4 regions of the Kitasatospora sp. NPDC096147 genome follow, and region 2 is predicted to be linked to each of the others. Evidence: riboswitches for the same ligand, from Rfam matches in the RefSeq annotation. Region 2 holds a riboswitch; each other region holds the start of a gene.
What was found. A riboswitch is a leader RNA that binds a small molecule or an ion and turns the genes downstream of it on or off. The one in region 2 is predicted to bind cyclic di-AMP.

Region 1: linked by a shared signal. The riboswitch ahead of ACIRBX_RS37385 (transglycosylase family protein) and the one ahead of ACIRBX_RS05575 (M23 family metallopeptidase) in region 2 are both predicted to bind cyclic di-AMP.
Region 3: linked by a shared signal. The riboswitch ahead of ACIRBX_RS28410 (transglycosylase family protein) and the one ahead of ACIRBX_RS05575 (M23 family metallopeptidase) in region 2 are both predicted to bind cyclic di-AMP.
Region 4: linked by a shared signal. The riboswitch ahead of ACIRBX_RS13965 (peptidoglycan DD-metalloendopeptidase family protein) and the one ahead of ACIRBX_RS05575 (M23 family metallopeptidase) in region 2 are both predicted to bind cyclic di-AMP.

The regions. Positions count from the first base shown of each region.
Region 1 is NZ_JBIWFX010000024.1:28,252-32,130, reverse strand. It holds gene ACIRBX_RS37390 (hypothetical protein) at 726-926, opposite strand; gene ACIRBX_RS37385 (transglycosylase family protein) at 993-2,156, opposite strand; cyclic di-AMP (ydaO/yuaA leader) riboswitch at 2,143-2,343, opposite strand; gene ACIRBX_RS37380 (hypothetical protein) at 2,535-3,879, shown strand, end outside.
Region 2 is NZ_JBIWFX010000002.1:21,979-25,857, reverse strand. It holds gene ACIRBX_RS05590 (alpha/beta fold hydrolase) at 1-385, opposite strand, end outside; gene ACIRBX_RS05585 (4-oxalocrotonate tautomerase family protein) at 480-677, shown strand; gene ACIRBX_RS05580 (YiaA/YiaB family inner membrane protein) at 727-1,017, opposite strand; cyclic di-AMP (ydaO/yuaA leader) riboswitch at 1,229-1,388, shown strand; gene ACIRBX_RS05575 (M23 family metallopeptidase) at 1,401-2,306, shown strand; gene ACIRBX_RS05570 (hypothetical protein) at 2,351-3,223, opposite strand; gene ACIRBX_RS05565 (GNAT family N-acetyltransferase) at 3,289-3,798, shown strand.
Region 3 is NZ_JBIWFX010000011.1:34,154-38,032, forward strand. It holds gene eno (phosphopyruvate hydratase) at 1-878, opposite strand, end outside; gene ACIRBX_RS28410 (transglycosylase family protein) at 1,084-1,875, opposite strand; cyclic di-AMP (ydaO/yuaA leader) riboswitch at 1,880-2,031, opposite strand; gene ACIRBX_RS28415 (cytochrome P450) at 2,256-3,518, opposite strand; gene ACIRBX_RS28420 (SDR family NAD(P)-dependent oxidoreductase) at 3,795-3,879, shown strand, end outside.
Region 4 is NZ_JBIWFX010000003.1:728,871-732,749, forward strand. It holds gene tig (trigger factor) at 1-193, opposite strand, end outside; tRNA gene ACIRBX_RS13955 (tRNA-Pro) at 519-592, opposite strand; tRNA gene ACIRBX_RS13960 (tRNA-Gly) at 779-852, shown strand; gene ACIRBX_RS13965 (peptidoglycan DD-metalloendopeptidase family protein) at 917-1,951, opposite strand; cyclic di-AMP (ydaO/yuaA leader) riboswitch at 1,957-2,108, opposite strand; gene ACIRBX_RS13970 (DUF6348 family protein) at 2,476-3,204, shown strand; gene ACIRBX_RS13975 (hypothetical protein) at 3,302-3,496, opposite strand.

The sequences.
Region 1 (3,879 bases), on a different contig from region 2:
GGAGCCGGGGCCGGGTGTACGTCGTGCGGGCAGGAGGCCGACGCTGGGCGCGGGAGCGGACGGCCCGTCAGCCGACCGCCGCGTCGCGGGGGCAAGGCCCTGGAGTGCTGCGGCTGCCGGACGGACCGGCGTCGCCCCGAACGGTGGCTCGGACGTACCGGCCCCGTGGTCGCCGTGCCGCTCGGCTGCGACGGCCCGAACCGGCACACCGGTGCCGCCGGCCCGGAGCCGCGCTCCTCGTCCACGCCGCCTGGGCACCCGCTACCGCCTCCGGCGTTGTCGGTCCCGCGCGCGGCGACGCCACCGACCGGCGGCTCCACCCGCCCGATGCCCGTGGCCGGGTCGACAGCCACCGGGCTGAGGCGCCGACCCGTGCCGCCCGGCCCCGCCGAGCGGGCGCCGCCGGAGCACGCGCCCTCCTTGCCCGGCATCGGGCAGGGGGCCTTCGCCGGCTTCTCGTCGGTCGCCGATGTTCGCATGGACTCTCCCCCAGCCTCCGGCCGGGGGTGGCCCCTGCCCTGCCTTCGGCATCCCAGCCTCCGGCCGGGGGTGGCCCCCGCCCCGCCTTCGGCATCCCAGCCTCCGGCCGGGAGGTGCCCCGGCGCCGCCGAGCCACGCGCGCTCCTTGCCCGCCAACGGGTAGGTAGGGACCCTTCAACGACGCCCGCCCAAGCGGCCGGCGGAGCCGCACGGTGTCACAGCCGCCCCCATCAAGGAGACAGCCCCTAGCCCTCCTGGACGGCGGTGTCCGGCTTCACCAGCCGACTCTCGTCGGCGGCATCGCCGGTCCGTGCCTCGGTGCGGCGGCTGCGCGCGAGGTAGTCACGGAGGATCAGTTCGACGGCGTCCTGCGGGTTCCGGGTGCCGGCGAGGAGCATCAGCTCGATCGCGAAGTCGGCTTCCAGGGAGACGGTGACCTTGGCCATGGCGGCAGGATACGGCGCTGCCCCCGGAGCCGACCAGAGCTCCGGGGGCAGCGCTTCACACCGTCGTCAGACGCGGCCCGCGAAGTCGGGGGCCCAGTTGGCGATGGTCTCGGTCTTCACGCCGGCGCGGGGGTTGGCCGCCTCGACGTACTTGCCGCCGCCCAGGTAGATGGCGACGTGGTAGACGCCGGAGTTCGCGCCGTTGTTGGACCAGAACAGCAGGTCGCCCGCCTGGAGGTTGTCCAGCGAAACCCGGGTGGCCGCGTCCGCCTGGTCGTTGGCGACCCGCGGCAGCGAGACGCCGGCCTGGCGGAAGGCGGCCTGGGTCAGGCCGGAGCAGTCCCAGCCGCCGTTGCTGCTGCCGCCGTAGACGTACGCCTGGCCGACCTTGGAGAGCGCGAAGTTGATCGCGGCGGCCTTGGAACCGGTGGCCACGGTGGTGGTCTCGGTGGCGGCCTTCTTCGCCTTGGTGGTGGCGGAGGTGCCCGTGGCGGCGCCGTTCCCGGTGCTCTTCGAGGACGAACCCGACTGCGGCGCGGCCGGCTTGGGGGCCGGGGCGGCCACCGCGACCGTGCCCAGGGTGAGCTGCTGGCCCGGGTAGATCACGTGCGGGCCCTCGGGGAGCTGGGCCTTGTTGAGCTCGTAGAGCTTCTCCCAGCCGCCCTCGACGTTCTGGTCGCGGGCGATGGTGGAGAGCCAGTCGCCGGCCACCACGGTGTAGCTCTTGGCAGCGGCGGTCTGCGCGGTCTGCGCGGTCTGCTCGGCGGCCTTGGGGGCGGCGGCCTGCGGGGCCGCCTTCGGGGTCTCGGCCTTGGCGGCGGAGGTGTCGACCTGGGCGGGGGCGCCGCCCTTGGTCAGGCCCGCCTGGACCGAGCAGACCGGCCAGGCACCGGGGCCCTGGACCGCGAGCACCTTCTCGGCGATCGCGATCTGCTGGGCCTTGGTGGCCTGGTTCGCCTGCGGCGCGTACTGCTTGCCGCCGAACTCGGCCCAGGTGCTGGAGGTGAACTGCAGGCCGCCGTAGAAGCCGTTGCCGGTGTTGATCGACCAGTCGTTGGTCGACTCGCAGGCGGCGACCTTGTCCCAGGTGGAGACGGAGGCGGCCGAGGCGGTGCCGGCGGTGAGGGTCGGGATGGTGAGGCCGATGCCCACGACGCCGGTGGCGGCGATGAGTCGGCGGGCACGCTTGGAAGTGGTGCTGGACAGCACGAAGACGCGTTCCTCTCCCACGCCTGCGAGGTGAGCTGTCGGATTCGGGCTGGAGTTGCCCGGCCGTGCCTGAGCACGGCTTCACCCCAAGCCTGAGAACGGTCATGTGTGACCGGTACCAGGCGACTTACCTGTGGTTCCCCCGCCCCTGCCGCGGTGCTGATGAGCTGCCGACCCGTCCGGCGGCAGGATTCGGCGTTCCGGAGGGGCTGGGTCCGTGTGGTCACGAACAGGGCGTCACGTTAGGCAGAGTTAAGTTGAAACCGCAAACCCCTGTGACGCTGATCATGGTTTCTTTACCGACTCTTCATGAATCGGAAGCTGTCGATCCGGATGTCGATTCCGATCGATTCTGTTCAAATTCCTTGCGGCTCAAGGGATTTGCCTATGCTTCGGGTCATGCGGCACGCGAGAGGGCCCCAGCCGGGCCCGTCGGACAACGGATCGGCAAGGGTCAGTCGCCGGAAGCTCCTCATCGGCCTGGCGATCGGCACCGCCCTCGCGGCGGTCGGCGTGGAGGAGGTGATCCGGCGCAGCGGCAGTGGTCCTGACGTCCTCTCGGGAGCCCAGCCTCCGCCGCCGCCCGATCATTCGCATGCGCACGGTGGTTCTCCCAGTGCCTCTGACAGTCCGTCCGCCGAGTCCTCCGTCTCCCCGTCGGCCTCCCCGTCGACCGCCGCCACCTCCGGCGAGCCGGTGCCCGGGGTCGCCCCCTCGACCGCCGCGCCGGTGCGCCCGCGCGCCTGGTCCGACCAGGCGGGCTGGAGCGGCGGGGCCGCGCCCGGCCCGGGTGCGGCGGTGCGGATCACCGACCACGTGCTGCTGGACCGGGACGTGACGGTGGGTTCGCTGCTGGTCGAAGCGTCAGGTTCGCTCACCTTTGCCCCGGATCGTCCCGTTTCGCTCACCGCCAACGGCAACGTCGAGGTCCGGGGCGCGCTCACCCTCGCCCCGCAGGGGGCCGCCACCGTCCACGCGGTGCGCTTCCCGAGCGTCAACGAGGGCCGCTTCCAGGGCGGCGGGATGGGTCTGGTGGAGAGCGACACCGGCCTCTGGGTCACTGGCTCCGGCCGGCTCAAGCTGGCCGGCTCGGGCCGGACGGCCTGGGTCCGCGCGGCCGGCGCGCTGAAGGCCGGCGACACCAGCATCAAGCTGGCCGCAGCCCCGGCCGGCTGGCAGGTCGGCGACGAGCTCGCCGTCACCCCGACCGGCGCCCCCGACGCCGACGGCTTCTCCGAGCACTACGACTACCGCACCGTCACCGCCGTCAGCGGAGCCACCGTCAGCCTGGACGGCCCGCTGAAGTACGCCCACCCCAAGGTCACCGCGGGCGGCGGGGTCAGCGTCGGCGCCGAGGTGCTCAACCTGACCCGCAACGTCCGGATCGAGGGCACCGAGAAGGGCCGGGCCCACGTCCACATCACCAGCAACCAGCGCGCCGAGGTCCGGTACGCCGCGCTGCGCTGGCTCGGCCCGCGCAGCGCCGGCAAGGAGAAGTGGGCCGGCAAGCCCGTCACCGAGCCGGTGCTCGGCCGGTACGGGCTGCACTTCCACATGCTCGGCGACACCACCCGGGGCACCGTGGTGGAGGGCGTGGTGGTCCGGGACACCGGCAGCCACGCCTTCGTGCCGCACAACTGCCACGGCATCACCTTCCGCTCCTGCATCGCCCACCAGACCCTGGAGGACGCCTACTGGTGGGACGGCCCGCTGGACACCCGCACCCCGCAGGGCCCCTCGCACG
Region 2 (3,879 bases):
AGGCGTCGATCAGGGCGATGCCGGCGATCCGCTCCGGGGCGTCGGCGGCGGCCTTCACCACGGTGGCCCCGGTGTAGGAGTTCCCGGCCAGCGCGGCGCGCTCGATGCCGAGGTGGTCGAGCAGCGCGAGCACGTCACCGGCCAGGGCGGCGGGGGAGTGGTCGGGCCAGCCGATCGAGGACTCGCCGAAGCCGCGCAGGTCCAGGGTGATCACCCGGTGGCCGGCCGCGGCCAGTAGCGGGCGCAGGTGGCGGTAGACGGTGCGGGAGTCGAGCATGCCGGGAAGCAGCACGACCGGCAGGCCGGTGCCCGGGGTGTCGTCGTAGGCCAGCCGGCCGCCGGGGAGGTCGAGGTAGCGGGTCGCGGGGTGCGTCGTGGTCGCCATGCTTCAAAAGCTAAGGCTAATAGCCTTAGCCGTCAAGCGGTGCGGCGGTGCTAGCGTGCGGACCGAAGCAGTCCGTGATCGTGGAAGGGGCGTCATGCCGTTCATCAACGTGAAGCAGCTGTCCGGCCGGAGCGAGGAGCAGCGGGCCGAGATCGCCCGCGAGCTCACCGCCACCTACGCGCGGATCACCGGGGTGAGCCCGGAGAACATCTGGGTGGCCATCGAGGAGATCCCGGCCGAGAACTGGTCCTCGGCCGGCGAGACCTTCGCCGCCAAGCGCGCCAAGGGCTGACGGCTCCTCAGGCCGGCGGGGCCGGGGGAGGTCGCGGGCTCGGGGGAGGTCAGGGGGTGTCCACCCGGAACGGGTCGTGCTCGGCGAGGAGCTTCTCCAGCCGGGCCTGGTCGACCCGGGTGGTGATCTCCCCCTCCTCCTGGCGGTCCCGGATCACCTTGGCCAGGGTGAACGCGGAACTGATCTCCCAGAGCAGTCCGACGGCCAGGAACCCCCGCATCCAGGCGTTCACCGGCAGGTAGATCACCCCGATGGCGAGGGAGGTGGAGGCCAGCGCGAAGGAGAGCACGGCCTGGGCGTAGTAGGCGTTGGTGGTCCGGGGCTGGGTCGCTGCGGTCATGTCCCCAGGATGGCCAACTCCCCTTCGCCGCACCTGAGTACGGATGCTCAACCGTGGCCCGTGCGGCACGCTGAGTACCGGCCCGACGGCCCCGGGTCACGGTCCGTCAGAAAGAGATGGACTGCACCACTCAAGCCGCTTGGAATCATGGGCTCCTAGGATTAACGTTTGATAACGCAGCGCGGTCGGCAACGCCGTACCCGAACGGCACCGTGCGCCGTCGCCTAATCCCACCGTTCGCCCCCACCGGGCGGACACGGGAGCCGGGGAACCACGTTCCTTGGGGTGAATCGACCGGGCCCCACCCGGTCGTAGGAGACCTTCCTGCTCCGAACCCGTCAGCTAACCCGGTAGGCGCGAAGGAAGGAAAGGAGCGCGCCTCCGTGGCGTCGACGCACACCCCGGCACACCCCCGGCACGACGGCAGTGGCAGCACCCAGCTGCTCGACCACCCGCTGCCGCCGGAGGCCGCCCGGCACCGGATGCCCCGTCAGTCCCGCGGCACCGGCCCGCTGATCGGCGTCACCGCGATGGCCGCCTCGCTCGGTGCCACCGGCTTCGCCGCCGCCGCCCCGGCCGCCGCCGCTCCCGCCGCCCCGCCGGCGGTGGCCGCCGCCGACCAGCCGGCCGAGGACGGCACCCCGGAGGACCGCGCCGCCGCCGAGCGCCCGCTCTCCGCCGACCCGGGCCTGGCACTCGCCGCCCGGATCCAGCAGCAGGCCGACGGCCAGCGGACCTCCGCCGAGGAGACCGCCCGCCTGGCCGCCGCCCAGGAGGCCGAGGACAGGCGCACCGCCCAGGCCCGGGAGCTGGCTGCCGCCGAGGCCGCTGCCGAAGCCGCCGCGCAGGCCGAAGCCGCCGCCGAGGCGGAGGCCGAGAAGGCCGAGCGGGCCGGCGCGTTCACCCTGCCGACCAGCGGCTACCACCTGACCGCGCACTACGGTCAGTCCGGCTCGTACTGGTCCCACCTGCACACCGGCCTGGACTTCGCCGCCGCCACCGGCACCCCGGTGACCGCCGTCAGCGGAGGCACCGTCAGCTCGGCCGGCTGGTCCGGCGCCTACGGCTACCGGGTGATCCAGACCCTGCCCGACGGCACCGAGGTCTGGTACTGCCACCTCTCCTCGATCACCGTCGCCTCCGGCCCGGTCGCCCCCGGCACCGTGCTCGGCAAGGTCGGCGCCACCGGCAACGTCACCGGTGCCCACCTCCACCTGGAGGTCCGCCCCGGCGGCGCCACCCCGGTCGACCCGCTGACCTGGCTCCGGGGTCACGGCCTCAACCCCTGACGCACCGTCGGACCCGTCGCCGCTCCGGGCGGCGGGTCCGCGTCCTACTCCTCGTCGGCCTGGTACCCCTGGGCCGTCAGGTACTCGTCGATCTCCTGGTGCCCCGGCTCCGGCGCCAGGTCCGGGTACTCGTGCACCAGCAGCGCCGCCAGCCCCGGCACCGTCCACTCGCCGCACAGCCGCAGCGCCTCCTCGGCCACCGCCGCCTCGAAGGCGTCGAAGTCCCCGGACAGCTCCTCCGGCATCGGCAGCCCGAGCGCGTTCAGCCCCGCCAGGTTCCGGTAGGAGCGCTGCATCAGCCGGTTCTCCAGCAGCATCCGGGCCCCGTCGGTGGCCATCCCGACCGAGATGGTCCGGGTCGGTCCCCAGCCGCCGTCCGAGTCCACCTCGTCCAGCCCGTCCAGACCCGCGAACGCCTCGGCCCGCTGCTGCTCCGTCAACTCCCGGAAGCCGTCCAGCCAGGCCCGCACCGCCGTCCCGTCCGCCGTGTCCACCCCGTCCGCCCGCAGCAGCAGCGCGTACAGCCGGGGCCAGGTCACCAGGTGCGGCTGGCGCAGCAGCCCGCAGAGCAGCTCGCCCTGCCACTCCGCCTCGGCGTGCAGCTTCTCCTGCCGCTTGGCGTTCAGCCGCTTGGTGGCCCGCTGGTGGTCGATCAGCAGCTCCACCGCCCTGCCGTACGCCTCCGGCTCGGACTCCGGCTGCACGTAGAGGTAGAGCCGCTCGTAGAGCAGCTGCTCCAGCACCGCCGAGGTCAACTCCGGGAAACCGTCGTGCATCCGGCCGTCGCCCAGCTCCAGCAGGGCGAGCACGGTGCGCACGGCCGGCTCGGGCACCGGCGGCCGGCCCTCGGCGGCGGCCCAGTCGAGCAGGTCGTCGGCGCGGGTGCGGGGGCTGAGCAGCAGGTCCTCGTGGTTCACCCTCGTACGGTATCCGGTGACGGACCGTCGGGAGGCTGCGGCACCGCCCGCGTAGGGTCGGGCCCATGATGCCCGTCCGGCTGACCGGCCCCCGGCTCGCCCTGCGCGAACACCACGGCACCCCCGAGGAGGCCGCCGCGCTGCACGCCGTCCACGGCGACCCGGCCGCCGCCCGGTACCTGGACTTCGGCCCGGCCGACCTCGACACCTGCGCCGACCAGTTGGCCCTCGCCCTCGACCTCGCCGAGGAGAGCCCCCGCACCGAGTACCGCCTCGCCGTCACCCTCCTCGCCGACGGCCCGCCCGAGCACGCCCCGCCGATCGGCACCGCCGCACTCACCGTCGAGCCCGGCCGGGCCGCCGCCATCGGCTACGCCCTGCGCCGCGACACCTGGGGCCGTGGCCACGGCACCGAGGTGGTCGCCCTGCTGCGGGCCCTCGCCTTCGAGGTCCTGGGCCTGACCCGCCTGACCGCCCGGGTCGACCCGGCCAACACCGCCTCCACCCGGCTGCTCCTCCGGGCCGGCTTCCACCTGGACCGCGCCACGGAGCGGTACGTGCTCTTGGCGCGGTAGGGCGCGCGTCCCGCGCCCTTGCCGTTGGTGCGGCGGGTCGTGTGCAGGTGGGGGTCCGTACCCGGCGGTCGGGTGGTGGTC
Region 3 (3,879 bases), on a different contig from region 2:
CCGTCCCAGTCGGACTCGTCCAGCGGGTCCTCGATGGAGACCAGCGGGTACGCGGCGACCAGCTCGGCGTAGTACGCGACCAGCTCGGCCGAGGACAGCGACTTGCCCTCGAACTGGTAGGCGCCGTCCTTGTAGAACTCGGAGGCGGCCACGTCGAGCGCCAGCGCGACGTCCTTGCCCGGGGTGTAGCCGGCCTTCTTGATGGCCTCGGTGATCAGGTCCAGGGCCTCGCGGTTGGAGTCCAGGTTCGGCGCGAAGCCGCCCTCGTCGCCCAGGCCGGTGGAGAGGCCGCGCTCCTTCAGCACGCCCTTGAGCGTGTGGTAGACCTCGACGCCCCAGCGGACGGCCTCGGAGAAGGACTCCGCGCCGATCGGGGCGATCATGAACTCCTGGATGTCGACGTTGGAGTCGGCGTGCGACCCGCCGTTCAGGATGTTCATCATCGGGACGGGCAGCACGTGCGCGTTCGGACCGCCGAGGTAGCGGAACAGCGGCAGGTCGCTGGCCTCGGAGGCGGCGTGCGCCACGGCGAGCGAGACGCCGAGGATGGCGTTGGCGCCGAGCGAGGACTTGTCCGGGGTGGCGTCCAGGTCGAGCATGGCCTGGTCGATCAGACGCTGCTCGGTCGCGTCGTAGCCGACGAGCTCCGGGCCGATCTGCTCGATGACGGCCAGCACGGCCTTCTCGACGCCCTTGCCGAAGTAGCGGTTCTTGTCACCGTCGCGGAGCTCAAGCGCCTCGAAGGCGCCGGTCGAGGCACCGGACGGGACGGCGGCACGGCCGGTGCTGCCGTCGTCCAGGCCGACCTCGACCTCGACCGTGGGGTTGCCACGGGAGTCGAGGATCTCGCGGGCTACGACGACATCGATGGACGGCACGAGGCATCTCCTTGCGGAAGCGGGGCTGTGTGGTCGATACGTCCAGAGCCTAACCGCACCCGGGCCCGGGACCACGCTGACCTTGGTCCTGTCTCACCTCGTGGCCTTGCTACCCACCGGTAGTTCACCCGGGGCACACCAGCGACGCGCCCGGAGGGGCCGCACCGGATCACGGTGCGGCCCCTCCGGCTGACGGAGCGTCGGATCAGCCCAGCTGGAGGACCTGGCCGGGGTAGATCAGGTCCGGGTTGCCGCCCACGACCGACTGGTTGGCCTGGTAGACCTGGTGCCAGTCCTGGCCCTTGGCGGCGGCGATGCCCGAGAGGGTGTCGCCGGCCTGGACGGTGTAGTTGCCGGCGGCCGGGGTCTTCGGCGCGGCGTGCTTCGGGGCGTTCACCGTCGGCGCGGCGGCCTTCGGGGTCTCGACCTTCGGCGCGGCCTGCTGCTGCGGCGCGGCCTTCGGGGCCTCGGCCTTCGGCGCGGTGGTCTTCGGCGCGGCGGCCTTCGGGGTCTCGACCTTCGGCGCGGCCTTGGGGGCCTCGGTCTTCGGCGCGGCCGGGCGGCTCTCCGAACGGGACGCCTTGGTCTCGGACTTGGTGTCCACCTGGGCGGGGGCGCCGCCCTTGGTCAGACCGGCCTTCACCGAGCAGACCGGCCAGGCGCCGGGGCCCTGGGAGGCGAGCACCTTCTCGGCGATCTCGATCTGCTGGCCCTTGGTGGCCTGGTTGGCCTGCGCGGCGTACGCCTTGCCGCCGAAGCCGGCCCAGGTGCTGGAGGTGAACTGCAGCCCGCCGTAGAAGCCGTTGCCGGTGTTGATCGACCAGTTGCCGCCGCTCTCGCACTGCGCGACCTTGTCCCAGGTGGAGACCGGGGCGGCCGAGGCGCCGGTGGCGGCCATCAGCGGCAGGGCGATGCCGACGCCGGCGACGCCCACGACGGCGACGGCCTTCTCGGCCTGGGTACGACGACGGTGACGGCCCGAACCAGTGAACAGCATGAAGAATCCCTCTCCGCACGCCTGCGAGGTGAGCTGTCGGGTTCGGACCGGGAGGTGGCCCGGCCGCCTTTCGGCGGCTTCACCCCAAGCCGTGGGGGACGGCGACGTACGAGTGGGTCCCCCGCCCCTGCCCAAGGGTCTGGTCGGTGTCCCGGTGCACGGCGGGCAGGATTCGGCGTTCCGCGCGCGGGGTCCGCAGCTGCGGACTCCAGGGAGGGTAAGCAGATGAGCCGATGGATCACAAGCTTATGTCGAACACATCACACCGGAATCACACAGCGCTGTGGGTCGTCCACAAACCGTATCCCGGTGGCCTGATTGATACGCATTCAGATCACGAACGATCAGATTGCTCCGACACGCCGTCAGCTGATGTCCGCTCAGGTCAGGGGAGTTGCGGACTCCGGGGTAAAGGCGACCGGCAACTCCCGCAGGCCCCGCATGATCAGGCCACCGCGCCACCGCAGATCGGCCGGATCGGCGGCCAGTTGCAGATCCGGCAGCCGGGTCAGCAGGGCGGCCAGGGCGAGCTGCCCCTCCATCCGGGCCAGCGGGGCGCCGATGCAGTAGTGGATGCCGTGGCCGAAGCCCAGGTGGGGGTTGTCCTGCCGGGCCAGGTCCAGGGTGTTCTCGTCCGAGAAGCGCGCCGGATCGCGGTCGGCGGCGGCCAGCACCACCAACACCGGGTCGCCGACCGGGATGTCCACCCCGCCGATGGCCAGCGGGCTGGTGGCGAACCGCCAGGTGGCCAGCTCCACCGGGCCGTCGTAACGCAGCAGTTCCTCCACCGCCGTCTCCAACAGGGCGCTCTCGCCCCGGCGCAGCGAGTCCTGGAGCCGCTCCCGCTGCACCGGATTGCGCAGCAGCGCGTAAGTGCCGTTGCCGATCAGGTTGATGGTGGTCTCGAAGCCGGCGAACAGCAGGATGAAGGCCATCGCGGCGGCCTCGTTCTCCGTCAGGTGCTCACCGTGGTCGCTCGCCCGGATCAGGCCGGAGATCAGGTCCTCGCCGAGATCGGCGCGCTTGCGGTGGATCAGCTCCAGCAGGTAGCCGCGGATCTTCTTCACCGCCCGGCCCACCCCGCCACGCTGGCCGCCGTGGTGCCGGATCATCGCCCCGGCCCAGTCCCGCAGGTCGTCCTGGTCCTCCGGCGGCACGCCGAGCAGGTCGCAGATCGCGTAGATGGGGAGCGGGAAGGCGAACTCGTGGATCAGGTCGGCCTCGCCCCGGGCCGCGAAGCCGTCGATCAGGCGGTCGGTCAGCTCCTGCACCCGGGGCTGGAACTCGGCCACCCGGCGCGGGGTGAAGGCCTTGGACACCAGCCGGCGCAGCCGGGTGTGGTCCGGCGGGTCGATGTTCAGCAGATGGGTCATCAGGTCGGCCTGCCGCTCCCCGGGGATGCCGACCCGGCCGGTGCGGTGCGCCTGCCCGCTGTGGTGCGCCGGGTTCTTGGAGAGCCGGGCGTCGGCCAGCGCCTGCCGGGCGTCCGCGTACCGGGTGACCAGCCAGGCGTCCACCCCGCTGGGCAGGGTGGTGCGGTGCACCGGGGCGTGCTCGCGCAGCCAGGCGTACGCGGGGTACGGGTCGGCGGCGAACTCCCAGGTGAAGAGGGAGGGCTGGGTCGGGGCGGCGCTTTCCGGCATGCCGTGAACGGTAACCCGGCGGCGGCGCCCCTCCCCGCAGGGCCCGCCCCGCCGGGAGCGTGCCCGAGGACGGCCCCGGGGCGGAGCCGCCGACGGCACGACGCGGCGGGGCGGCGGGCCGGACCCGGCCCGGGAGACGGCAGGAGTGAGCCTGGTCACCTGGTGGGTAATTGCTCTTGCGGAGGATCGGAGCGTGCTTACGATCCTCCGATACGGACTTGGAGGGACGCCGGTGCGGCGCGTCCCGCCGGGCGCGGCTCAAGGAGGAGCAGTCCCATGCGAGTAACCGGGGCAGTGGTCGTCATCGCGGTGCTGGAGGGCGGATCGGGGGCCGGACTGGCCCGGCGGTTCGCCGCCGCGG
Region 4 (3,879 bases), on a different contig from region 2:
CCAGCACCGCGGCACGACCGAAGCGCTGGTCGATCACCTTGGCGGGAATCTTGCCCTTGCGGAAGCCCGGGACCGAGACCTGCGAGTTGATCTTCTTGTAGGCCGCGTCGAGGCTCGGCTTGAGCTCCTCGAAAGGCACCTCGACGGTGAGTCGAACCCGGGTCGGGTTCAGAGTCTCGACGGCGCTCTTCACGGTTGGGTCTCCTATGGGCTTGCGGTCAGGTTGTCTCCGCCGTTGCCGGCCGGCGGGCCGGGCGCGGTGCGGCGAGACGGGCGATGGGCGGTTGGAGCTGCATCTCCCGTACAAGGGGGTGGACGGTGAGCTTGACTCCTCGCCCTCGGGCGGTTGACCTGCACGGATCTGCGCAGGGACTACCGCCAGCCGCCCATCCTACCGGTAGCACGAAAGGCGGACGCCAGGGTGCTGCCACACGGATGACGGGGGCCCGCGCCAGGCCCTCCGGACGGCCCCGGTACGCCAACAGGGCCCCGCCTTCGGACGAGACCCTGCCGCACTGTCGGGGTGGCCGGATTCGAACCGACGGCCTTCCGCTCCCAAAGCGGACGCGCTACCAAACTGCGCCACACCCCGTGGTGCCGAGAGGAAGCGTACACGGCACCCCCCACCCCCCACGGCCGTTCACCCGGGCGGCCGTTGACCCCTGCGCCCGGCGGCACCGACGTGCCGAACCGTCAAAGCGGTGTGCGAGCAGCCGATCCGACCAGGTACGCTGACCCTGTCCTCGCGACCGCAGCACGCGGCCACGGGGCGTCCTGTGCGGGTGTAGCTCAATGGTAGAGCCCCAGTCTTCCAAACTGGTCACGCGAGTTCGATTCTCGTCACCCGCTCCACAGAAGGCTCCGGCCCCCGGTCAGTGACCGGGGGCCGGAGCCTTTTGACGTGGTGTCGGTCTCGTCAGAGGTTGACGCCGTGGGCGCGCAGGTAGGAGACCGGGTCGATGTCGGAGCCGTAGGAGGCGCCGGTGCGGATCTCGAAGTGCAGGTGCGGGCCGGTCACGTTGCCGGTGGCACCGGAGAGGCCGATCTGCTGACCGGCCGAGACGGTCTGGCCGGCCGAGACGCCGATCGAGGAGAGGTGGGCGTACTCGGAGTACTTGCCGTCCGCGTGGCGGATGACGACCTCGTTGCCGTAGGCGCCGCCGTTGCCGGCCTTGACCACGGTGCCGGAGGTGACGGCCTTCACGCTGGTGCCGGTGGAGGCGCGGAAGTCCACACCGGTGTGGTAGCCGCTGGACCAGGAGGAGCCGGAGGCGTGGTACGCGGTGGAGGTGCCACCGGAGACCGGGGCCACGTAGCCGCCGGAGGCGACGGTGGTGGAGGTCTCGGCCTTGGGCGCGGCGGCCTTCGGCGTGGTGGCCTTCGGGGCGGCGGCGGCCTTGGGGGCCTCGGCCTTCGGCGCGGCGGCCTTGGGAGCCTCGGCCTTGGGGGTGGCGGCCTTCGGGGCCGGGGTGGAGGCCTTGGAGCGGGACGCCTTGGTGGTGTCCTCGCTCTTGGACTGCTGCGGGGCCGGGGCCTGGGCCGGCGCCGGGGCGGCGACGGCGGCCTTGCCGGCCAGCGAGAGGTTCTGGCCCGGGAAGATCAGGTTCGGGTTGCCGCCGATGACGGTCCGGTTGTCCTGGTAGAGCTTCTCCCAGCCACCCTCGACCTGCTGGGCGTTGGCGATCTTCGAGAGGGTGTCCCCGCTGACCACCTGGTACGCCTTGGCCTCGGCGGCCGGAGCGGCGGCCGGGGCGGAAGCCTGCACGGCGGCCGGGGCGGCCTGCGGGGCGACGGCGACGGCGGCCTCGGGGGCGGCGGCCGGGGTGTGGTTCTGGTGCGCGCTGGCGGCGCTGACCGGGACCGCGAAGGCGGCGCCGACCACACCGGTGGCGACCGCGATGCGGGTCAGACGGGACAGCTGGACGCGACGGTGCTTGCCCTTGACGGACATGGGGCTGGTCCTCTCCGACGCCTGTGAGGTGAGCTGTCGGGTTCGGGCTGGAGATGCCCGGCCGCTGGCGCGGCTTCACCCCTAGCCGGACCGGTGTGACCGGTACGGCGACTTACCTGTGGGTCCCCCACTCCTGCCATGGCGGTGCTGGTTCGAGGCTCCGGGTGGTGGCAGGACTCGGCGTTCCACCCGGTGGGCCCGTCCGGTCGATCCGCCGGACTGGATCCGCAGCTAAGCCCATCGCCCCCGACGCTGGCAAGCCCGAGTTGAACGATCAACGAGCACCCGGCGGGACCAAAGTCACTCGGAGGTCGGGACTTCCGCCTCCGGCGCCCATGATCGCTGACCCTGGGCCGATGCTACGCACACGTAGGGTGTCGAAAACCACCGTCCGGATACGGCTCCGTGCGCTCCGTCGGCAGGCGCCGTGACACCGGTCACGCCGGGCCGATACGCTCGCCGTTCGAGGTTCCCGTTCGAGAACAGAGCGCCGCCCACCGGGGTGGCTGCGAGGAGATCCGCCCGTGCCCCACGAGGAGCGGCTGGCCGTCATACGGCGCGGAGTGGTCCGCGAGATGGCCCGGTTGGGCCTGGAGTTCGCGGTGGACGGCGCGGTGGTCCGGGGGCCCGGCACCACCGCCGTGGCGGTCCGCGAGCACGCCGAGCGGGGCACCACCGGCCACGTGGACCTCGGCTACGTGCTCCAGCTCGGCCGGGGCGACGGCCCGGTGGTCTGGGACTGCGCGGCCGGCTTCGGCGGCGACGACACCGAGCAGCTCGACAACGCGGTGATGATCTGGGCCGGCACCACCGCCACCGCCGTGCTCCAACTGCTCTCCGGTGAGCAGGCGTTCAGCACGCCCGAGTTCCCCGGCTGGCGGGTGGTGCAGAGCCCGGCGGCCACCTTCGGCACCGGCTCGGAGCTGCTGGCCGACTGGCTGGCCGGGCAGCACTCCTCGCCCGCCCTGGCCGCCGCCGTGCTGCCGGAGCTGACCCCGGGTCAGGTGAACGGCGTGAAGCTGTTCTTCGGCGGCAAGGCCGGCCACGACGTGGCCGAGGTGCGGGTGAACGGCCGGGTGAGCAGCGCGGCCTCGGCGGCGCTGCGCGCGCAGGACTGGCCGCGCGGCGAACGGCTCTGCTGGGCGCGGCTGTTCCTGGTGTTCGCGCCGGAGCCCGAGGCGCTGCCGGAGCGCGTGACGGCCCCCGCACCACGGCGCGGCCGGTTGGCGCGCTGGTGGCGGCGACGGCGCTGACCCGCTGGCGGGCGGGTCCGCGACCGGTCGGAACGGCTCGGCGCGGGACGGCAGGGCGCGCGACCGCTCGGCGCCGGACCGCTCGGAGCGGGACGGCTCAGCCGGCGACCGAGGAGATGGTCTTGGCGAGCTGGCTGAGGAACTCCTGGATCGGGCCGGCAGCCGTGGACTGGCTCAGCATGAAGCCGAACAGTGCCGCGATGATGGCGTGACTGGTCTTCAACTGCTTGTTGCGGATGAAGATCACGCAGATGATGCCGAACAGGACCAGGGCTGAGACGGAGAAGGCCACCCGGACTCACTTCCTCTTTCTACGTAGCGAGTTTCGTGGCGGGCCCAATCCCCCGAGCAATCCCCCGGACCCCCCGAGAACCGACCGTCCCACCCGGACTCAGTGTGGTCGTTCGTGCGGACTGCGTAAAGGACTTGCCGGAAGCAGGCCCCGAAGATCCTGCGATGTGAGACGAATTTCCGCCGACCGAGACGATAGCGGAGCGGGCCTGACGGTCCGTCGCCAGGGCGGCCCCAACTGGCAGTTGACCGCTCCGGCCGGTCCTAGATCCACTTCCCGGACTATGCCGCAGGAATGGCCGAAGATCGGCGTTGGGACTTGACACCTCCGGGCCCCGGTTCGGGCCCCGGCTCCGGTGCCCGTCCCACCGTCGGGGCGCGGCA